DNA from 3 places in the Streptomyces sp. NPDC091649 genome. Region 2 is predicted to be linked to each of the others. Evidence: riboswitches for the same ligand, from Rfam matches in the RefSeq annotation. Region 2 holds a riboswitch; each other region holds the start of a gene.

Region 1 (7,195 bases), on a different contig from region 2:
GTCGATCGGCGGGCGCGGGCGCAGCCCCTCGGCGAGGCAGGCGTCGTACGTCAGGAGGCCGAGGGACTCGGAGTTGCCGAGGATGGCGACCCGGGGGCCGGCCGGGAGCGGCTGGCCCGCCAGCAGCAGTCCGGCGTCGACCATCTCGGTCACGGTGTCGACCCGGATGACGCCGGCCTGGCGCATCAGCGCGGAGACGGTGGCGTCGGGGATGCGGCTGACGGGGACCGCGTGGCCGGGCGGGGCGGAACCGCTGTGCCGGGCGCCCTTCACCACGACGACGGGCTTCACGGCGGCGGTGCGGCGGGCGAGGCGGGTGAACTTGCGCGGGTTGCCGAGCGATTCGAGGTAGAGCAGGGCGACGTCGGTGTCCGGGTCCTCGAAGGAGTACTGGAGGAAGTCGTTGCCGGAGACATCGGCCCGGTTGCCCGCCGAGATGAACGAGGACAGCCCCGCCCCACGCCGGTGGAGACCGGAGAGCAGGGCGATGCCGATCGCGCCGGACTGGGTGAACAGGCCGATCCGGCCGCGGGCGGGCGACTCGGGGGCGAGCGAGGCGTTCAGCCGGACGGACGCGGCGGTGTTGATGATGCCGAAGGCGTTCGGGCCGATGATCCGCATGCCGTACGAGCGGGCCTGGCGGACCAGCTCGCGCTGTCGTTCGCGGCCCTCGGCGCCCCGCTCGGCGTATCCGGCGGAGAGGACGACCAGGCCCTGGACGCCGTGCTCCCCGCAGTCGGCGACGGCCTCGGGGACCCGGTGGGCGGGGACGGCGATGACCGCGAGGTCGACCTGTTCGTCGATCTCGCCGAGCGAGCGGTGGGCCGGGACGCCGTCGAGGGTGGCCGGGCCCGCGTCGAAGGCGCGGTTCACCGCGTACGTACGGCCGGTGTAGCCGGAGGCGAGGAGGTTGCGCAGGACGGTGCGGCCCACCCCGCCGGGGGTGCGGCCGGTGCCGATGACCGCGACGGAGCCGGGAGCGAGGAGGCGCTGCACCGAGCGGGCCTCGGCGCGCTGTTCCCGGCCGCGCTGGACGGCGAGGGACTTCTCGGTGGGTTCGAGGTCGAGGGTGAGGTGGACGGAGCCGTCCTCGAAACTGCGGCGCTGGGTGTAGCCGGCGTCCCGGAACACCTTGATCATTTTGTTGTTGGCGGGGAGCACCTCGGCGGCGAAGCGCCGGATGCCGCGCTCGCGGGCGACGGCGGCGATGTGTTCGAGCAGCGCCGAGGCGACGCCCCGGCCCTGGTGGGCGTCCTGGACGAGGAAGGCGACCTCGGCCTCGTCGGCGGGCGCGGAGGCGGGGCGGCCCTGTTCGTTGATGCGGTCGAAGCGGACCGTTCCGATGAACTCGCCGCCGATCGTTACCGCCAGTCCCACCCGGTCGACGTAGTCGTGATGGGTGAAGCGGTGCACGTCGCGGTCGGACAGCCGGGGGTACGGGGCGAAGAACCGGTAGTACTTCGACTCGTCGGACACCTGCTCGTAGAAGCTGACCAGTCGCTCGGCGTCGTCCGTGGTGATCGGCCTGATGCGCGCGGTGCCGCCGTCGCGGAGCACCACGTCCGCTTCCCAGTGGTCGGGGTACGCGTGATGCGGACTCTGCTCCGGCGTGGGCTCCATGGGCAAAGCCTACGGCGGTGGGCCCGGTAGCGGAGGAATCGGTGCCGGGGCAGTCTGAGGAGGCCCGAACCGGGGCAGCCGGAGCACAGGAGGGACGGGAAGGCCGGGCACAGCATCGCGCACCGCATGAGAGACTGGTCTAGACAACCGTTGATAATGTGAAGGGCAGAACCATGGCTGAGCGCCGCGTAAACGTCGGTTGGGCCGAGGGCCTGCACGCCCGCCCCGCTTCCATCTTCGTCCGTGCCGCCACGGCCTCCGGCGTCCCCGTGACGATCGCCAAGGCCGACGGCAACCCGGTGAACGCCGCCTCCATGCTCGCCGTGCTCGGTCTGGGCGCGCAGGGCGGCGAGGAGATCGTGCTCGCGTCCGACGCGGACGACGCCGAGGCCGCTCTGGACCGGCTGGCGAAGCTGGTCGCCGAGGGCCTGGAAGAGCTCCCCGAGACCGTTTGATCCACGCGAATCCGGCCCGGCCGGATTCAGCGAGTGCGAGAGCCGTGACCCTCTGGGGATCACGGCTCTTTCGCTTTCCGAAAGGAGCACCTGACCGAGAGGAGCGACGCTCCGATAATGCGGTGGCAGCACGAATAGCGCCCCGCGATTACCTCTCTCTTTGTACGGCTCTCGTGTTAATGGCGGGCACCCGCGGTGTTTACGGCATGTTGCGAAGCGCTCACGCGGGGAGCGGGCGCGGTCCGCCGGCCCGGCGGGCCCGGGCAGCGCAGCCGGAGGGCCGCGGTGGCGCGTTCCGCGTGCTGGGCGGTCAGCGCCCTCGCCCGCTCCGCGTCGCCGCGCGCCACGGCGTCCAGGATCGCGCCGCGCTCGGCCCAGGCGTCGGCCGGGCGGGCCGGCGGTTCGACCGCGTACATCCAGGCGATCTTGTACCGGAGCTGGGTGAGCAGTGCGATGAGTCCGGGACTGCCGCTGGCCTGGGCGAGGGTCTCGTGGAACCAGCCGCCCAGCGGGCGCAGATCCTCGCCGTCGTGCCGGCGGGCCCGCTCCCGCCCCAGCCTGACCAGGCCCCGGAGCACCTTGAGGTGGGCTTCCGTGCGGCGCTGGGCGGCGCGTGCGGCGGCCAGCGGTTCCAGGAGCATCCGCATCTCCAGGAGGTCGGCGGCTTCGTGGACGGTGGGCTCGGCGACACAGGCGCCGGCGTGTCTGCGGGTGACCACGAAGCCCTCGGACTCCAGCGTGCGCAGGGCCTCGCGGACCGGGACGCGGGAGACTCCGTAACGGCGGGCCAGCAGCTCCTCGGTCAGGCGGCCGCCGCGCTCGTGGATACCGGAGACGATGTCGTCACGGATTGCCGTGCATACCGAGTGCGCGGGAATGCGCATGTCCGAACCTCCGCCTTGATCTCCGCGAAACGCGGCCCGACGTATGTTCCGTGACTCTATTGCAATCAGCGGGAATTTCCGATGGCAGGCCGGAATCCATGGATATCTCCGGCCCCCGAATTGCCGAAGGCCCCGGCGGTCACCGGGGCCTTCGGGCGGAGTCGCGCGGGGCGGGTCAGACGTTCAGACCGTGGGAGCGCAGATAGCCGACGGGGTCCATGTCGGAGCCGTAGTCGGGGGTGGTGCGGGCCTCGAAGTGCAGGTGCGGGCCGGTGGAGTTGCCGGTGGACCCGGAGAGGCCGATCCGCTGGCCGGAGGAGACGCTCTGGCCGACGGAGACGCCGATCGAGGAGAGGTGGCCGTACTGGGTGTACGTGCCGTCCGCCATCCGGAGCACGATGTTGTTGCCGTACGCGCCGCCCCAGCCGGCCTCGACGACCGTGCCGGCGCCGACCGCGACGACGGAGCTGCCCGAGGAGGCCATGAAGTCCACGCCGGAGTGGCTGCCGGAGGACCAGAGCGAACCGCCGGTCCTGTAGCCGGTGGTGACGTGGGAGCCGGCGACCGGGAGGTGGAAGGCGTTCAGCCGGGCGCGCTCGGCGGCGCGGGCCGCCCGGGCCTTCTCCTCGCGGACCTCCTTGGCGCGGGCCTCGGCCTTGCGCTGGGCCTCCGCCTTCGCCTTGGCCTTGGCGGCCTTCGCGCGGGCCTCCGCCGCGGCCTCGGCCTTCGCCTCGGCGATCGCGTCGGCCTGCCGCTTCTGGGCCTGGGCCTGTGCGTCGATCTGGTCGGCGAGGGTGGCGTCGAGGGCGACGGCCTGGGTGAGGCCGGTGTCGGCGACCCGGGCGGCCTCGGTGTCCGCGGCGAGGGCCGGGGAGGCAAGCGAGCCGATGACTCCGGTGGTGGCCAGGGCCGCGATGCCGGCGGCCTGGGCGCTCCGGCGCGTGAGGCGGCTCGGGGCACGGTGCTTCCCGGTGGCACGGGTGAACGCCATGGAGGGGCTGATCCTTTCCTTCCTTCTCGCCTACCGGGTTAGCTGACGGGTTCGGAGCAGGAAGGTCTCCTACGGATCCCCGCGCCGGTCTCGCGGCACGGGCCTCCGATTCACCCCAGGGACTGCGTGGGTCCCCGGCTCCCCAGGCTCGCGCCTGACGGGGACTCGGCGATGACTGCCCGGGGCCGCGGCTGCGGCATACGGGTGACGGACAGCCGGGCCGACGCTAGGCGGGTGGACTTCCCAGCACCAAACGGGTCAGGGGGTTTGTCGCACATCCCACAGGGCAGACAGGGAACCTCTCCCCCAAAAGGTGCGAAGTCGACGAATCTCCCAAAATGTCAGAACCCCGACGAAACTTCGCTCGTCGGGGTCCTGTTCGTGGTGGTGTGTCAGCCGGTGACGACGGACACCTCTCCGATGCCGAGCGCCCGCACGGGCTCCTCGATCTGCGCGGCGTCGCCCACGAGAACCGTGACCAGCCGGTCGACCGGGAAGGCGCTGACCACCGCGGCCGTCGCCTCCACGGTGCCCGTCTCGGCGAGCCGGGCGTACAGGTGGGCCTGGTAGTCGTCGGGGAGGTGCTGCTCGACCTGATCGGCCAGCGTGCTCGCGACGGAGGCGGCGGTCTCGAACTTCAGCGGGGCGACGCCCACCAGGTTCTGCACGGCCGTCTCGCGTTCGGCGTCGGTCAGCCCCTCGGCGGCCAGTGTCCGCAGGACCTTCCAGAGGTCGTCCAGCGCCGGTCCGGTGGACTCCGTGTCCACCGATCCGCTGATCGCGAGCATGGCCGCGCCGCCCGAGTCGGGACCGCTGGAGCGCAGCACCTGGGCGAAGGCCCGCACCCCGTAGGTGTAACCCTTCTCCTCGCGCAGCACCCGGTCCAGCCGGGAGGTGAGCGTGCCTCCCAGGCAGTACGTGCCGAGCACCTGGGCGGGCCACACGCGCTCGTGCCGGTCCGCGCCGATCCGGCCGATCAGCAGCTGGGTCTGGACCGCGCCGGGCCGGTCCACGATGACCACGCGGCCGGTGTCGTCCGCGGTGATGGGCGGCACCGGCCGGGCCCGGCCCGCGTCGCCCGACCAGTCGCCGAGGGTCTCCGCCAGCAGGGCGTCCAGGTCGATGCCGGTCAGGTCGCCGACGATCACGGCCGTCGCGGTGGACGGACGGACATGGGCGTCGAAGAAGGCGCGCACGGCGGCCGCGTCGATCCGCCGGACCGTCTCCTCGGTGCCCAGGCGCGGGCGGGACATCCGGGCGGTGGCCGGGAACAGCTCCTTGGAGAGCTGCTTGGCGGCGCGCCGGGAGGGGTTGGCCTGCTCGTGCGGGATCTCGTCGAGGCGGTTGCCGACGAGGCGCTCGATCTCGCTCCCGTCGAAGGCCGGGGCCCGCAGCGCCTCGGCGACCAGGCCCAGCGCCTTGGCCAGCCGGGAGGCCGGGACCTCCAGGGAGACCCGGACACCGGGGTGGTCGGCGTGCGCGTCGAGCGTGGCGCCGCAACGCTCCAGCTCGGCGGCGAACTCCTCGGCGCTGTGCTTGTCGGTGCCCTCGGAAAGCGCCCGCGACATGATCGTGGCCACGCCGTCCAGGCCCTCGGGCTCGGCCTCCAGCGGCGCGTCCAGGAAGATCTCCACCGCGACGACCTGCTGGCCGGGGCGGTGGCAGCGCAGCACGGTCAGTCCGTTGGGCAGGGCGCCGCGCTCGGGCGCCGGGAAGGCCCAGGGACGGGCCGAGCCGGGCGTGGGCTGCGGGTGGTACTCCATGGCTACTCCAGTCACGGCGGCGTCGCTCACTTGTCCGCCCCCTCGTGCGCGGCGGTGCCCTCGGCGCCCGCCGTGCCCTCATCGGACTCGTCGGCCTCGTCGGCCGGCTCGATGGGCTCGTACACCAGCACCGCCCGGTTGTCGGGGCGCAGGGCGGCCTCGGCCGCCGCGCGCACCTCCTCCGCGGTGACGTCCAGGACGCGGCCCACGGCGCTCAGGGCGAGCTGCGGGTCGCCGAACAGCACCGCGTAGCGGCACAGTTCGTCGGCACGGCCCGCGACCGTGCCGAGCCGGTCCAGCCACTCGCGCTCCAACTGCGCCTGGGCCCGCTCCATTTCCTCGGGGGTCGGTCCCTCGGCGGCGAACCGGGCCAGCTCCTCGTCGACCGCGGCCTCGATCTGCTCCACCTCGACCCCGCCGGACGTCTTCACGTCCAGCCAGCCCAGCGACGGAGCCCCGGCGAGCCGCAGCAGCCCGAACCCGGCGGCCACCGCCGTACGGTCGCGGCGGACCAGGCGGTTGTGCAGCCGGGAGGACTCACCGCCGCCGAGCACGGTGAGCGCCAGATCGGCGGCGTCACAGGCGCGGGTGCCGTCGTGGGGCAGCCGGTAGGCGGCCATCAGGGCGCGCGCCGGGACCTCCTCGTGGACCACTTCGCGCAGCTGCTCGCCGATGATCTCCGGCAGCGTCCCGTCGCGCGGCGGCTGCTTGCCGTCGTGCGCGGGAATGGAGCCGAAGTACTTCTCGATCCAGGCGAGGGTCTGCTCGGGATCGATGTCGCCGACCACCGAGATCACCGCGTTGTTGGGCGCGTAGTACGTACGGAAGAACGCGCGGGCGTCCTCCAGCGTGGCCGCGTCCAGGTCGGCCATGGAGCCGATCGGGGTGTGGTGGTAGGGGTGCCCCTCGGGGTAGGAGAGGGCGGTCAGCTTCTCGAACGCGGTGCCGTAGGGCACGTTGTCGTAACGCTGACGCCGCTCGTTCTTGACGACGTCGCGCTGGTTCTCCATGGACTCCTCGTCGAGCGCGGCGAGGAGGGAGCCCATACGGTCGGCTTCGAGCCAGAGAGCCAGCTCCACCTGATGGGTGGGCATGGTCTCGAAGTAGTTGGTCCGCTCGAAACTGGTCGTCCCGTTGAGCGAGCCGCCGGCTCCCTGGACGAGCTCGAAGTGACCGTTCCCCTTGACCTGCCCCGAGCCCTGGAACATCAGGTGCTCGAAGAGGTGAGCCAGGCCGGTGCGCCCCTTGACCTCGTGGCGCGAGCCGACGTCGTACCAGAGGCAGACCGCGGCGACCGGGGTCAGATGGTCCTCGGAGAGCACCACACGCAGGCCGTTGGCCAGGCGGTGCTCGGTCGCTGTCAAGCCGCCGGAGCCGGCCTGTGCGGTGGCCGTGTGACCCATGGGCATGTACGTCCCTTCGATCGCGATACTGGACTTCCTGCCAGACCTGCCACTCTAAGCAAGCGCACCGGCACCTGGC
Region 2 (7,195 bases):
CCGCGAGTTCGGGCCGGACAGGGCTTCCGCACGCCCGGTCGGACAGGCGTGGAACGCGCCCCGGAAGCGTACGGTCCCGCGAACGCGTCCTGCCGGACCTCGTGATGCGGCAGGACGGTCCGGTGGCCGCGGCCCGCGCCCGCCTCGTGCGGGGGCCCGAGCGGGGGCGGCGGGAATGTGGTCGGAGCGGCCGCTCGGATGGCGTAGAGTTGTGTTTACCGACGCGGGGTGGAGCAGCTCGGTAGCTCGCTGGGCTCATAACCCAGAGGTCGCAGGTTCAAATCCTGTCCCCGCTACTGAAGACTCGGGCCCGGCACGCACAGCGTGCCGGGCCCGAGTCGTTTCCGGGTGCCGGAGGTCCGGTGCGGGGATCGCTCGGCCAGGCCACCGGCCCACGCTCCGGAAAGAACTACGATCGCTACGGGGACGGCGCCGCCGCCTTCGTGCGGACACGCGGACGGTCTGCGCGGAACCCGGCTCTCCGGCTGACCACGAAGACCGGGGCTCCGGCCGCTTCCCCCTATTCGGCCGATGCGGAGTCGCCGCTCGGCGCGGCTCCGGGAAGCCTGGGCGGGGCGCGGTACCGTCCGCAGCCGTGGGTGGACCGGGCAGGAGTGCACAGGTGGGGATGGCCGAGAGACGGCGTAGTGGCACGGCGGGGAGCGTCGACGCCGTGGGCCGTGCGGTGTTCGGCTCCCCGGAGCACGACGTGACGCCCGGTGGCCGGGGATCGCGACGGTTCGTCCGGATGATGCCGGCCCTGCTGATCATCGGCGGGCTGCTCTTCGACTCGCTGGCCCCGGCCAACTTCACCGCGGTCCCGCTCTTCGTCGCGGCCCCGCTGATCGCGGCGCCGTTCTTCTCGCTGTCCAGGACCGTCCGCACGGGGATCGCCGCGCTGGTGTCCGTCATCGCGATGCGGCTCTCCGACGGTACGTCCACCCAGGTCGTCCCGGTCATCGAGATGCTCACGGTGCTCACCGCCTCGGCGCTGGCCGTGCTGATCAACGGGGTCGTACGGCGCGGCAACGAGCAGCTGGCCTCGGCCCGGGTCATCGCGGAGACCGCCATGCGGGCGGTGCTGCCGACCCCGGCCGAGCGGATCGGCGGGCTCCAGGTGGCGGCGCGGTACGAGGCGGCGCAGGCGGACGAGTTCGTGGGCGGCGACCTGTTCGCCGTCGCGGACACTCCGTACGGCGTACGCGTGGTGGTCGGCGACGTGCGCGGCAAGGGGCTGGGAGCGGTCGAGGCGGTGGCGGTGATCATCGGGGCGTTCCGGGAGGCGGCCGAGCAGGAGCGTTCACTGGAGGGCGTCGCGCAGCGGCTGGAGCGGGCGCTGGCACGGGAGGGGACGCGGCGGTACGGGCTGGACGCCATGGAGGGGTTCATCACCGCCGTGCTGGCCGAGATCCCGCCCGGCTCCGCCTCGCTCCGGATCGTGAACCGCGGTCACCCCGAGCCGATCCTGCTGTACGCGGACGGCGCGCTGGAGGTGCTGGCGCCCTCGGTGCCCGCCCTGCCGCTGGGGATGGACCTGGGGGTGTGGCCGGACCGGGCCGACGAGTGGTCGATGCCCGCCGGTGCGACGCTCCTCGCGTTCACGGACGGCCTGTCCGAGGCCCGGGACCCGAACGGCGTCTTCTACGACCCGGCGGCCCGCCTGCTCGGCAGGATCTTCCCGGGGCCGGAGGAGCTGCTGTCCGCGCTGACCGACGACGTACGGCTGCACACCGGGGGCCGGACCACGGACGACATGGCGCTGATCGCGGTCGCCCGGCCCGCGGAGGGGCAGCCCGCCCGCCGGACGACGGTGAAGATCGTGGGCCGGGCCGACGACGCCGGCTGATACCGCGGTCGACGACGGCCCCGCTCCATGGCGCGGGCCGGCCGCACCGGGCGATGACACGGTGCGTGACCGAAGGACACCACTGCGCATAACGATTGACACACCATCAGAAAAAGACATGCGACTGAGTGTCGGTCAAGTCGCCCGTTTCCGCCCGCTTGTGACCCGTACATCCCTGCCCTGTTCGTTAATGATCAACAGGAACAGCTTGGAATCGGGCCCGTGCGTCTATTAACGTTCGATAACGCAGCGCGGTCGTCACAGCCGTCGTCAGAGACGGCGCCGCGCGCGAGCGCCGAATTCCGCAAGGGAACCGGGGAACCACCTACATGGGGTGAATCGGACGCCTGCGTCTCGTGAGAGGCGGAGGGGCCCGTAGGAGACCTTCCTGCTCCGAACCCGTCAGCTAACCCGGTAGGCGAGAAGGAAGGAAAGGAGTGCGCCCACGTGGCGTCCAACAAGCCTGCCCCCGAGGCCCCGTCACCCTTCGGTACCGACACCCTCGGCGGCGAGGAGCGCACCTGGGAGGAATGGAACCCCACCGCGGAGTCCATCCGGCCCGTGCGCGGCAAGCACCGCGTGGCCAAGCAGCGTGGTCTCGCCCGTAGCTCCACCGTCCTCGGGGTCGGCGTCATAGCGGCCGTCGGTGCGGGCGGCATGGCCACCGCGCAGGACAAGGCGCCGGTCTCCATCTCTCTTCCCGATTCCATCGCGGACAACCTCCCCGACGCCAAGTCCCTTCCCGGCGTCGGGTCACTCATGTCCGACGACGCGGAGCCCGTCCCGGTCGCCGCGTCCGCGCCGCTCACCACCGCCGGACTCACCACCGCCGAGGCCAAGCAGGGCACCGACGCCGGCGAGGCGCTGCGCGCCCGGATCCTCCAGCAGGCCGAGCAGCAGCAGGCCAGCGCCGACGCCGAGGCCAAGGCCGCCGCCGAGAAGGCCGCGGCCGAGAGCGCCGCCGCCGAGGCCAAGCAGCAGCAGGACGAGGCCGAGGCCAAGGCCGCCGCCGAGAAGAAGGCGGCGGAGGAAGCTGCGAAGAAGAAGAAGGAGGAGGAGCGGCTCGCCAAGCTGGCCGCCAGCTTCTCCCTGCCCACCTTCTCGTACACGATCACCTCGACCTACGGTCAGTCCGGCGCGCTCTGGTCCTCCGGCCAGCACACCGGCCTCGACTTCGCCGGGTCGGCCGGTGCGCCGCTCAAGGCCGTGCACAGCGGCACGATCACGTCGGCCGGCTACTCCGGTTCGTACGGCTACCGCACGGTGCTCCAGCTCGAAGACGGCACGGAGATCTGGTACGCCCACCAGTCCTCCATCGAGGTCTCCGTGGGCCAGAAGGTCACCACCGGCCAGACCATCGGCCGCATGGGCGACAGCGGCAACGTGACCGGGGTCCACCTCCACCTGGAGGTCCGCACCGCGGGCGGTTCGGCGATGGACCCGATGGCCTGGCTGAACAGCAAGGGCCTCAAGGTCTGAGCCCTCCGCTCCCCGGCCGGCGCCCTGCGGGCGGACGGCTTCCGGCGAGCACCCGCCGCCCCCGAAACCCCGGCAGCCCTGACGCACACCCCCCGACGTCAGGGCTGCCGGTCTGTCCGGGAGCGGTACGGCTCGCCGTACGGCTGGGCCGGAGGGAAGGGGCCTGGGCCGGGCGGTGTGCCAGGGGCCCGACCGGCAGCCCGGTCGTACGGGGACGAGTACGGGGACGGCCGGCCGTATCCGTACCCGAAGGGCTGTCCGTACGGCTGTCCGGGCGCGGGCCCGGAGCCGTACGGGCGCCCGTTTCCGTACGGCGGCGGCACGGGGTGGCCGTGGCGGTGGGCGCCCGGACGGGACAACAGGCGGGCCGCGTGGTCGAGGGCCGGGGCCGCGACCTCCCGGCGCCGCCAGAGATGGTGCAGCAGCTCCCGCTCGCGCGCGCCGAAGTCCGCGCCGACCGCGCCGTGGCGGGCGCGGCGGCGCAGACCCGCCAGGGAGGTCGCGAACGACTCGTACTCCGCGACCGCGCGAGCCGCCGCCCGGCCCCGGGTCCGGTCCGGCTGCCAGTGGCGGGCCAGGTCGCGGGCCATGCCCCGGGCCCGCATGGAGGAGAGCGCCGCCGGCTCGGCCGGGGAGAGCCAGCCGGCCGCCGCGTACACGGGCAGCTCGGCGGCCAGGGTGCGCAGCTCCCGCTGGCGCGACCAGATCGCCAGCCAGGTCACCAGGCCGAACGCCGGGACCATGACGATGCCGTACACCGCGTAGAAGCCGTACGGGCCGAAGGCCGACGAGCCGTTCCACAGGGCGTGCAGACCCATCGCCAGGATCAGCCCCAGCACCGGCAGGGCGATCCGGCGGGCCCGGTGGCGGCGGGCGCTGATCGCCGCGAAGCCGAAGCCGAGGCCGGTGAGGACCGTGAACAGGGGGTGCGCGAACGGTGACATGACGATCCGCACGAAGAAGGTCCCGGCCGTCACCGAGGCGAATCCGGTGCTGCCGAGCTGCTGGTCCTCACCGAAGGCGTTGCCCAGATACAGGATGTTCTCGGTGAACGCGAAACCCGTCGCGGTGAAGCCGGCGACGACGACGCCGTCCACCACCCCGCTGAACTCCCGTCTGCGGAACAGGAAGATCAGCAGCACGGCCGCGGCCTTGGCGCTCTCCTCGACCACGGGGGCGATCACCGTCGCTCCCAGGGTGTCGGCGCTCGCCGGGTCGGCCGTCGCGGTGGCTATCCAGCGCGTCGCGAACGAGTTGGCGATGATCGCGACGAGCGCGGCGGCGCACGCGCCCCAGGCGAAGGAGAACAGGAGATTCCGCCAGGGCCCCGGCTCGACCCGGTCGAGCCAGCGGAACGCCGCCATCAGGAGCGGCACAGGGAGCACCGCCAGACCCAGGCCGACGAGGAAGCCCTCCGGGCCGGTCTGCTCCCGGACGAGGGCCAGGATCACCAGCCCGCACAGGACCAGCGTCAGGATCACGGCTCCGGCGCGGAACACCTTGCTGCGCCACACCATGCCGACGCGGTGCGGCCGGTAGCGCCCGCCGCCGCGCTCCGCCGCGGCGCCCAGGACCTCGTCGAGCCGCCGCTCGTGAAGAACCGGGACGGCGGGTCGCGCCTGCTGAGGCTGCACGGAGGGGTCGGACACCACTCGACCCTAACGACGAGCACTGACATCCGGCGACGGCGCATCCGGCCGGGAAGCGGCTGCGCGTGGTGGGTCAGACGCGGGCGAACAGCAGGTCGTGGACGACGTGCCCCTTGTCCAGGCCCTGCCCCTCGAAGCGGGTGAGCGGCCGGAACGCGGGGCGCGGGGCGTACCCGCCGCCGGGCGCGGTGTTCTCGAAGCGGGGGTGCGCGGTGAGCACCTCCAGCATCTGCTCGGCGTACGGCTCCCAGTCGGTCGCGCAGTGGACGACGGCGCCGGGCTTCAGCACCGGGGCCACCAGGTCCAGGAAATCGGGCTGGATCAGGCGCCGCTTGTGGTGCCGGGCCTTGGGCCACGGGTCGGGGAAGTAGACGCGCAGGCCGTCGAGCGACTCCGGGGGGAGCATCTCGCGCAGCAGGATGACCGCGTCGCCGTTGGCCACTCGTACGTTGGTCGAGCCCGCCTTGTCCGCGAGGCCCAGCAGATTGCCCTGGCCGGGGGTGTGGACGTCGACCGCGAGGATGCCGGTGCCCGGGTCGTCGGCCGCCATCTGCGCGGTGGCCTCGCCCATGCCGAAGCCGATCTCCAGGACGACGGGCAGGCCGTCGAACATCTCGGCCAGGTCCAGGACGCGCTGTCCGTCGATGTCCAGGCCCCACGTCGGCCACAGGCGCTCCAGGGCCTCCTGCTGGCCGGTCGTGACCCGGCTGCGGCGGGGCTGGAAGCTGCGGATCCGGCGCTCGTGGTGCGAGCCGGCGGGGTCGGCTGCGGGGCCGCCGGGGAAGCGGGGCTCCTGGCGGAGCCGGCGCGCGCGCTCGAAGGAGGCGGCCCGCAGCGCGGCGGCTTCGTCGGCCGTGGCGTCGGCGAGCGCGTCGGCCGCCGTGGAGCCGGTCGGCGTGCGGCCGATGTCCGGCGCGTCGGCGGAGGCGGGGGCGGGGTTCATGGGCTGCTCAGACACAATGACCCGATTCTACGGCGGGCGGCTTCCACCCCGTCTCCCGAGCCCGGCGCAGCGCGCGCCGCGCCACCTCCCGTCCGATGGGCAGGGACGCCGTCGCGGCGGGCGACGGCGCGTTGAGCACATGCACGGTGTGCGGGGCCTCGCGGATCAGGAAGTCGTCGACCAGGGTGCCGTCCTTCAGCACCGCCTGGGCCCGGACCCCGGCGGGCGACGGGCGCAGGTCCTCCTCGGTGACGGCGGGCAGCAGCCGCTGGACGGCCCGGGTGAAGGCGGACCGGGACAGCGAGCGGTGCACCTCGCCCGCCCCGTACCGCCAGTGCCGGCGGGCGATCCGCCAGGTGCCCGGCCAGCTCAGCGTGGACAGCAGTTCGGCGGGGTGGACCCGCGGCCAGGCGTAACCCTCGCGGGCGAGGGCGGGGACCGCGTTCGGCCCGACGTGGACGGAGCCGTCGAAGCCCCGGGTGAGGTGGACGCCGAGGAAGGGGAAGGCCGGGTCGGGCACCGGGTAGACCAGACCGCGCACCAGCTCGGGGCGGGCCAGCGCGTAGTACTCGCCCCGGAACGGCACGATCCGCACCCCCGGGTCGTCCCCGGCGAGGCGGGCCACCCGGTCGCAGTGGAGCCCCGCGCAGTTGACCAGCGCCCGGGCCCGGACGACCAGGCCGTCCGCCGTGCGCACCGCGACGCCCCAGGGGCGCCGGTCTATCGCGGTGACCTCCGCGCCGTACCGCACGATGCCGCCCGCGGCGGTCACCTCGGTCGCGAAGCGGGTGGCCACGGCGGCGAAGTCGCAGACTCCGGTCGTGCCGACCCGGATCGCCGCCAGGCCCCGGACCTCGGGTTCGTACTCCGCGATCTGGGCGGGGCCCAGCTCCCGCACGGGCAGTCCGTGCTCGCGGCCGCGCTGTACCAGGCCGTGCAGCCGGGGCAGCTCGGAGCGCTCGGTCGCGACGATCAGCTTGCCGGTGGTGGTGTGGGCGATGCCGTGCTCGGCGCAGAAGTCCGCCAGCTCGGCGGAGCCGCGCAGCGCGTACCGGGCCTTGAGGGAACCGGGGCGGTAGTAGATGCCGCTGTGGACCACGCCGCTGTTGCGGCCGGTCTGGTGCCGGGCCGGGCCGTGCTCCTTCTCCAGGACCGTCACCCGGGTGCCCGGCGCCGACCGGGTGATCGCATACGCGGTCGACAGACCGACGATCCCGCCGCCGATCACCAGCACATCGCAGTCGTACGCCGCGTGCGTCATCATCACGCCACCTCCCA
Region 3 (7,195 bases), on a different contig from region 2:
ACACCGTCCACGACCTCGAACCCGGCGACAGCGCCCACTTCGACTCGCTCACCCCGCACCGGATCGCGGCCGTCGACCGCTGTGGCGCGGAGCTGCTCTTCGTCCACTCCCTGCTGCAGAGTCCCGCCGCCGAGCTGTGCCTCGGCAACGCCCTCCACGCGCGCTGACCGGCCGTCCCCGCCGACTCCATCCTTCGCTCCACCGGCCGTGAGGCCGACAGAGAGGACCGTCATGTCCGATTCCGAACACTATGACCCGCTGGGCCCCGGCCGCCGCGCGAACGAGGACCCGCAGGAGAAGCGGATGCCGCGCGGCGTCATCATCCGGCTCTTCGCGTATCTCGTGGCGGGCCACATCATCGCGGGCTTCCTCTACCTGCTCTTCGTGGTGGCCGGGAGCAAGTGACCGAACCCCTCCGGGCGGACCGCCGACCGGGTCAGCCCTGGTCGAGCAGGCGTTCGCGCAGCCGCTGCCGGGTCTCGGGGGACACCTTCAGCCCCTCGGCCAGATAGCGGTCGGTCGTTCCCCAGTTCTCCTCGATGGCCGCGAACGCCGCCGCGAGATAGGCGGACTCCGCTCCGAACAGCGGGTTCAGCAGCTCCATCACCTCGGAGGACATTCCCGCCTCCGAGGTGTCGGCGCGCTTGACCTTGTACCGGCGGTGGAGGTCGTTGGACTTGAGGTAGTCCTCCTCGATCGCCTCCGGCTCGACGCCGACCGCCAGGAGGGTGACCGCGATCGAGAGGCCGGCCCGGTCCTTGCCGGCGGCGCAGTGCATCAGGGCCGGGACGCTGTCATCGGCCAGCGCGTGCAGCACCCGGCTGTGCTCGGCGGTGCGGTCCAGGATCGTCGAGCGGTACATGCGGATCATCCGCTCGCTGCCCTGGTCGCCCGCCAGGATGGAGCGCAGCTGTTCGATGCTCCCGTCGCGCACCAGCCGCCAGAACTCCGCGCCGTCGGCCGGGTCCGTGAGGGGAATGCTGACATTCCGGACGCCGTCGAGTTCGATGTCGTACCCGTCGAGCAGGTGATCGGCGGAATTGCGGAAGTCGAAGACCGTGTGCAGCCCGAGCCCGGCGAGGAACGCCGCGTCCTCGGCGGTGGCGTGCGCCAGATGGCCGCTGCGGTAGAGCCGCCCGAAGGCGGTGCGCCGCCCGTCCGTCGTGGGCAGCCCGCCCACGTCGCGGAAGTTGCGGACTCCGGTCAGCACGGTCTCTGTCGGCGGGACCTGCGGCACCTGCTGCGTCACGGGGGCTCCTGGGGTCTCTGGCGCCGGCGCGGCTCGCCGGCGAGGGCGCTCCCGTGACGATACGACATCGATTCGACAGAAAATCATCACGGTCACGCACGCCAGCACGGGGAACCGGGAGGCCGGGCTGACCGGGCGTCAGGGGTGGCGCTCACGGCGTGTCCGTATTGGTGTATTTCGCAGAACATGCCCCGCTAATGGGTGAGATGGGATTCGCGAGGTGAGCGGGATCATATCCGTGACGGACCGTGGCGAGGCCGCGCCGGGGGATTCCCGTTGTCCGTACGGAAACCCAAGATCCGCAATCCACGGAGTGTGACCGGAAATCCGGAGCGATATCGAATCGATGATTCCGGTGGGCAACCGATGGCTTGTTCCACTCGTCCTGACCGGTTTACGGTCACCGTCAATCCGGACGGACCGCCTAATCCTGCCGCCGCCCGGAATTCGTACCCAACCCACTCACGCGTGGCAGGAGCGGGGGAACCAGGTAAGCCGCCGATCCGGAGAGATCCGGACCGGCTCGGGGTGAAGTCGCCGCAACGCGACCGGGCATCTCCAGCCCGAACCCGACAGCTCACCTCGCAGGCGCCGGAGAGGAACTTCCCCATGCCCGCACAGGGTAAGCACCGCCGTCCGAAGTCCGGCCCGATCTCCCGCGGCGTCCTCGCCGCCGGGGCCGGCGGGGCCGTACTCGCCCTCCCGTTGATCGGCGCCACCGCGGCGAACGCCGCGGACCAGGCCGCTCCGGCCTCGAAGCCCGCCGCCGCCTCGGTCGTCGCCGCGCACACCGCACCGGCGACCGCTCCCGCCACGTCGAAGGCCGCTCCGAAGACGTACTCCGTCGTCTCCGGCGACTACCTCTCGAAGATCGCGGCGGAGCACCGGCTCAAGGGCGGATGGGAGAAGCTGTACGAGGACAACCGCTCGACCGTCGGCGAGAACCCCAGCCTGATCCACCCGGGGATGAAGCTGACCCTCGGCGCCAAGGGCTCCGCCCCGGCCGAGAAGTCCGCGGCTCCCGAGGCCGCCCCGAAGAAGGTCGAACCGGCCCCGAAGGCCGCCCCGAAGAAGGCCCCGAAGGCGGACACCGTCTCCGCCGACGACTCCGAGGGCTCCGGCGACCCGGCTCCGGCCGGCTCCTCCGAAGCCACCGGCTCCGGCTGGTCGGCCCCGCTGGCCAGTGCCAACGTCACCACCCAGTACCGCGCTTCCGGCGCCAGCTGGTCCAGCGGCTACCACACCGGCTCGGACTTCCGGGCCGCCTCCGGCACCCCCGTCCTCTCCATCGGACCGGGCACCGTGGTCTCGGCCGGCTGGAGCGGTTCGTACGGCAACGAGGTCGTCATCCAGCACGAGGACGGCATGTACTCCCAGTACGCCCACCAGTCCTCGCTCAACGTCTCCGTCGGCCAGACCGTCACCGGCGGCCAGCAGATCGGCCTCTCCGGCTCCACCGGCAACTCCACCGGCCCGCACCTGCACTTCGAGGTCCGCACCGGTCCGGGCTACGGCTCGGACGTCGACCCGATCGCGTACCTGCGTCAGCACGGCGTCTCCGTCTGAGCCGAGCGGCAGCGAGAAGTACCCGAGGGGCGGTGCGCGAGGGCGCACCGCCCTCTCTTTATTCCGGCTTTACCAAAAACTGACCGGGTGGTCTATCTCACCACCCGTCAACCCTGTATTACGGTCGCGTAGGTCACATCGGACGATGCATGATACGTGCTTGTGGCAGACGATTCGAGAAACAACCAGCAGCACATCATCGGGTCGTACGCGGCGATTGGCGACAGTTTCACCGAGGGCGTCGGCGACCCGGGCCCCGACGGGACCTTCGTCGGCTGGGCGGACCGCTTCGCGGTCCTCCTCGCCGACCGGCTCCCGGCCCCCGACGCGGCGGCCGACCCCGAGGACTCCCCGCACGGGGACTTCCGCTACGCCAATCTCGCCGTACGAGGACGACTCCTCGACCAGATCGTCGAGGAGCAGATCCCACGCGCCAAGGAACTGGCCCCCGACCTGGTCAGCTTCTGTGCGGGCGGCAACGACATCATCCGGCCCGGCACCGATCCGGACGATCTCGCCGAGCGCTTCGAGCGGGCGGTCGCCGACCTGAGCAACTCCGTCGGCACGGTCATGGTCACCACCGGCTTCGACACCCGGGGCGTCCCGGTGCTGCGCCACATGCGCGGCAAGATCGCCACGTACAACGTCCATCTGCGGGCCATCGCCGACCGCTACCACTGCCCCGTGCTCGACCTGTGGTCGCTCCGCTCCGTCCAGGACCGGCGCGCGTGGGACAGCGACCGGCTGCACCTCTCACCGGAGGGCCACACCCGCGTCGCGCTGCGCGCCGCCCAGGTCCTCGGCCACGACGTGCCCGCCGACCCCGACCAGCCCTGGCCGCCGCAGGCTCAGCGCCGGCCGATCGACGCACGGCGCGACAACATCCAGTGGGCCCGCGACTACCTGGTGCCGTGGATCGGACGACGGCTGCGCGGAGAGTCCTCCGGCGACCACGTCGAGGCCAAGCGCCCCGACCTGCTGCCGCTGTAGCGGCCGCAGCGGTCAGGACTCCAGGAGGGGAAGCGCACGCCGGGACGGGCCCGGCACCACGAGCCCGTCCGGCGCGTGCGCTCCGGAACCGGCCGCACCGGAACCGGCCGGTATCCGCTCCAGGACACCGCCGGCGAACACGTCGTACAACGGCAGCGTCTCCAGATGCACGTAACCGATGTGGCAGTCGCACACGGCGAGCGGGCAGGCCCGCGGGCCGAGCGCCCGGCGGTAGCTGCCGTCGTAGAGATTGCCCAGCTCCGCCTTGACGAAGTGACAGCGCCGCACCGTGCCGTCGCCGTCCACCGAGATCACCGACTCGCCCGTCCGGCACGGCAGCCCCGCCGAAAGGTGCGGATCACGGCTGTAGGGGAACAGCGGGTCCAGCTCCGTCCACCGCGCCGCCTCGTCGTCGGTGTAGGTGTGCCCCTCCGCCGCGTTCACCCAGAGATAGATGTCCCGCGGCAGCGCCGACCGCAGCCGACGCGCCTCCTCCAGATGCGCGTCGAAGCCCACCACCCCGACGCTGTAGCGGACGCCGAGAGCTGACAGCTCACGGCACCGGCCGAGGAACCGCTCGTACGGAGTCTGCCCCGGGTGGTAGGTGCACCAGAGCGCGAGCCGCTCCGGATCGGCGTCCGCCAGCCAGCCGGTGCGGCAGCTCAGATTGGTCTGGATCGCCACCCGGCCGATGTGCGGCAGATGCGACAGCTCCGTCAGCGCCCGCCGGTACCAGGAGCGCACCAGCCCTTCGCCCCAGGGGGTGAACAGCACGGACAGCCGGTCGCCGGTCTGCGCGGCCGCCCAGCCGGTGAACCGCTCCAGCGCCGCCCGGTCCGCCGTGAGCTGTGCCTGGCTGTCCCGCCGCTTCGCGAACGGGCAGTACGGACAGTCGTAGTCGCAGGAGGCCAGTGGCCCCCGGTAGAGAAGGGTCAGGTCCACGGCCCGGTCACTTCCGCTCGTACGCGGCCATCGCGGCCCGCACCCCGGGGGAGAACAGCGTGGGACCCAGCGCGTCGGAGTGGGCGAGGCCCGAGGGGGACAGCCGCAGCAGACCGTCCGGCGCCGACGTGTCCAGCCAGCCCCGGGCGGCGAACCCCGCCAGCTCGGCCGGGAAGTCCGCGACCGGGTCCGTCCCGAACCGCGCCCGGTAGTCCGCGACCGGCATCCCCGCCGCCTGGAGCAGCGACTGCAGCAGGTGCCGCCGTCGCGCCTCGTCCACGTCGACGTACCGGCCGGCCTCGGCCCGCGAGAAGTCCTCCGCAGCGGTGAAGCGGTCGATGATCGACCGGATCTCCCGCATGTCCACCGCGTAGTCGAAGGAGTAGTGCAGGGCGCCCGTGTACGAACGGGCCCCGCAGCCCAGGCCGATCATGCCGTCGGTCTGACAGGCGTAGTCCCCGGGGCCCTCCTGCTCCCGAGGGGCGTCGGCCCGCCGGAACATGCGCATCGACACCTGCTCGTAGCCGTGCTCCAGCAGGTGGTCCCGCCCCACCGCGTACAGCCGCAGCCGCTGCTCGTCCCAGGCCGTCTGCTCCAGGGCCTCCGCCTCCGCGCCGGCCTCCGACCCGGCCGCCGCGCCGAGCCGGTGCAGACCGGTGAGCGGGCGGACGTACAGCGGATACAGATACAGCTCCTCCGGCCGCCAGGCCAGCGCCGCGTCCAGCGAGGCGAGCCAACTGCGCTCGGTCTGGCCGTCGATGCCGTAGATCAGGTCGATGTTCAGCAGCGGGATCTCGGCCTCGCGGATGCGGCCGAGCGCCGCCTCCACATCGGCGCGGCGCTGCGGCCGGACCGCCGCCCGCGCCTCCTCGTCCACGAAACTCTGCACACCGATGCTGATCCTCGTCGTGCCCCGGTCGGCCAGCACCGCCAGCCGGTCGGCCGTCGCCGTGGACGGGGACGTCTCCACCGACAGCGGCACCGAGCGGAGTTCGGCGCCCATCCGCTTCTCCGCGATGTCGCAGAGCCGCTCCAGCTCCCCGGCGGTCAGGAACGTCGGTGTGCCGCCGCCGAACGCCACCGCGGCGAACCGCACCGACGCCTCGTCGCCCAGCGCGTCCCGGGCGGCCACGGCCTGTCTCTCCAGCGCGTCCAGGTAGCGCGTCGTCAGCTCGTCGGGCGCGCCGATCCGGGTGAAGAGGTTGCAGAAGCCGCAGCGGACCTCGCAGAACGGTATGTGCGTATAGAGGGAGAGCGCGTCCTTGGGCTCCGCCGCCCACAGCGACCGCAGCGACGGGCGGTCCTCCAGCGGCCGGTAGGCCGTCTTGTGCGGATAGGCGTAGACGTAGCTCTCGTACGGCCGTACGGCGGGGAGCCCGGCGGCGGCCGCTTCCGTGGCGACGGTGATGGTCATCGAGTGGCCCCCGGTTCGAGCGGTGCGGGTGGTTCGAGGAAGAAGTGCGCGTACGGGACGGTCCAGACGGCCGGGTGGCCGAGCCGGTGACCGGTGTAGCCGTCGTCGCCGTAGGCGGTGCCGTGGTCGGAGCAGACGACGGCGAAGCACCGCCGCCGGCTGCTCGCGGCGGTGAAGAGCCGGCCGATGTGCCGGTCGACGTACTCCAGGGCGGCCGCGTGCGTGGCGCGGGAGTCGCCCGCCTCGCGCGTCGCCCCGGGCAGATGGAACCAGTTCGGCTGATGCAGTGCGGACACGTTGACGAAGAGGAACAGCCGCTGCTCCCGGGGGAGCGCCGCGACGACCTCCTCCGCCCTCGCCACCTGCTCCTCGAACGAGGTGGGCGAGGCGACCCCGAACCCCGGCTCCCAGTGGCTCTCCTGGAACATCCCGGGCAGCACCGAGCCGAGCGGCCCCTGGCGGTTGAAGAAGCCGACCCCGCCGACGCACACCGTGCGGTAGCCCTCGGCGGCCAGCCCCGACACCAGATCCGGCGTGTCGAACACGAACGTGCCGTCCGCCGTGGTCTCACTGCCCGCGAACCGTGCCGCGAACAGCCGCGGATGCGGCCCCGGGGACGCCGGCGTCGGCAGGAACCCGGCGAACATCGCCTGGTGCGAGGCGTAGGTGAAGCTGCCCGGAGCATGCCGCTCCTCCCAGCCGCCCCCGGGCAGGTGCCGGGCGAGGTTGGGGATGCGCCCGGCGGCCGCCAGCTCGACGGCGACGTCGTGCCGCAGGGTGTCCAGGGTGACCAGCAGCAGATCGTGGCTGCCCACGACCTCGCTCATGTCGGGCCCGCCGAAGTCGCCGGTCCCGTGGGACGGGCAGGGGTCAGGAAGGGGTGACGGCACGGTGGTTCCTTGCTCGGTCCAGTACGGCGGCGACCTGCGCCGCATAGGTGTCCAGGCCCTCGGCGCCGCTGCCCGGCAGACCGGTCAGTCCGGGCAGCAGATCGCCGAAGGCGTTGACCTCGCCGACGGCGAAGCGCCGCCAGC

The links. Region 2 has a riboswitch for cyclic di-AMP ahead of ACIQMU_RS11735 (M23 family metallopeptidase). Riboswitches for the same ligand answer to the same signal wherever they lie in the genome.
Positions count from the first base shown of each region.
Region 1: it holds a riboswitch for cyclic di-AMP, as region 2 does, so the genes downstream of both, ACIQMU_RS17835 (M23 family metallopeptidase) here and ACIQMU_RS11735 (M23 family metallopeptidase) in region 2, are expected to answer to the same signal.
Region 3: it holds a riboswitch for cyclic di-AMP, as region 2 does, so the genes downstream of both, ACIQMU_RS08580 (peptidoglycan DD-metalloendopeptidase family protein) here and ACIQMU_RS11735 (M23 family metallopeptidase) in region 2, are expected to answer to the same signal.

Region 1 is NZ_JBIVTR010000009.1:173,537-180,731, forward strand. It holds gene ACIQMU_RS17820 (GNAT family N-acetyltransferase) at 1-1,620, opposite strand, end outside; gene ACIQMU_RS17825 (HPr family phosphocarrier protein) at 1,794-2,075, shown strand; gene ACIQMU_RS17830 (GntR family transcriptional regulator) at 2,252-2,959, opposite strand; gene ACIQMU_RS17835 (M23 family metallopeptidase) at 3,135-3,950, opposite strand; cyclic di-AMP (ydaO/yuaA leader) riboswitch at 3,964-4,131, opposite strand; gene ACIQMU_RS17840 (pitrilysin family protein) at 4,343-5,713, opposite strand; gene ACIQMU_RS17845 (pitrilysin family protein) at 5,740-7,122, opposite strand.
Region 2 is NZ_JBIVTR010000005.1:14,632-21,826, reverse strand. It holds tRNA gene ACIQMU_RS11745 (tRNA-Met) at 223-296, shown strand; gene ACIQMU_RS11740 (PP2C family protein-serine/threonine phosphatase) at 629-1,846, shown strand; cyclic di-AMP (ydaO/yuaA leader) riboswitch at 2,130-2,282, shown strand; gene ACIQMU_RS11735 (M23 family metallopeptidase) at 2,294-3,325, shown strand; gene ACIQMU_RS11730 (PrsW family intramembrane metalloprotease) at 3,424-4,974, opposite strand; gene trmB (tRNA (guanosine(46)-N7)-methyltransferase TrmB) at 5,048-5,932, opposite strand; gene lhgO (L-2-hydroxyglutarate oxidase) at 5,925-7,181, opposite strand.
Region 3 is NZ_JBIVTR010000003.1:245,956-253,150, forward strand. It holds gene ACIQMU_RS08565 (helix-turn-helix domain-containing protein) at 1-167, shown strand, start outside; gene ACIQMU_RS08570 (DUF6126 family protein) at 232-405, shown strand; gene ACIQMU_RS08575 (tyrosine-protein phosphatase) at 437-1,249, opposite strand; cyclic di-AMP (ydaO/yuaA leader) riboswitch at 1,695-1,853, shown strand; gene ACIQMU_RS08580 (peptidoglycan DD-metalloendopeptidase family protein) at 1,859-2,815, shown strand; gene ACIQMU_RS08585 (SGNH/GDSL hydrolase family protein) at 2,978-3,805, shown strand; gene ACIQMU_RS08590 (STM4011 family radical SAM protein) at 3,818-4,747, opposite strand; gene ACIQMU_RS08595 (STM4012 family radical SAM protein) at 4,755-6,161, opposite strand; gene ACIQMU_RS08600 (STM4013/SEN3800 family hydrolase) at 6,158-6,988, opposite strand; gene ACIQMU_RS08605 (STM4014 family protein) at 7,032-7,195, opposite strand, start outside.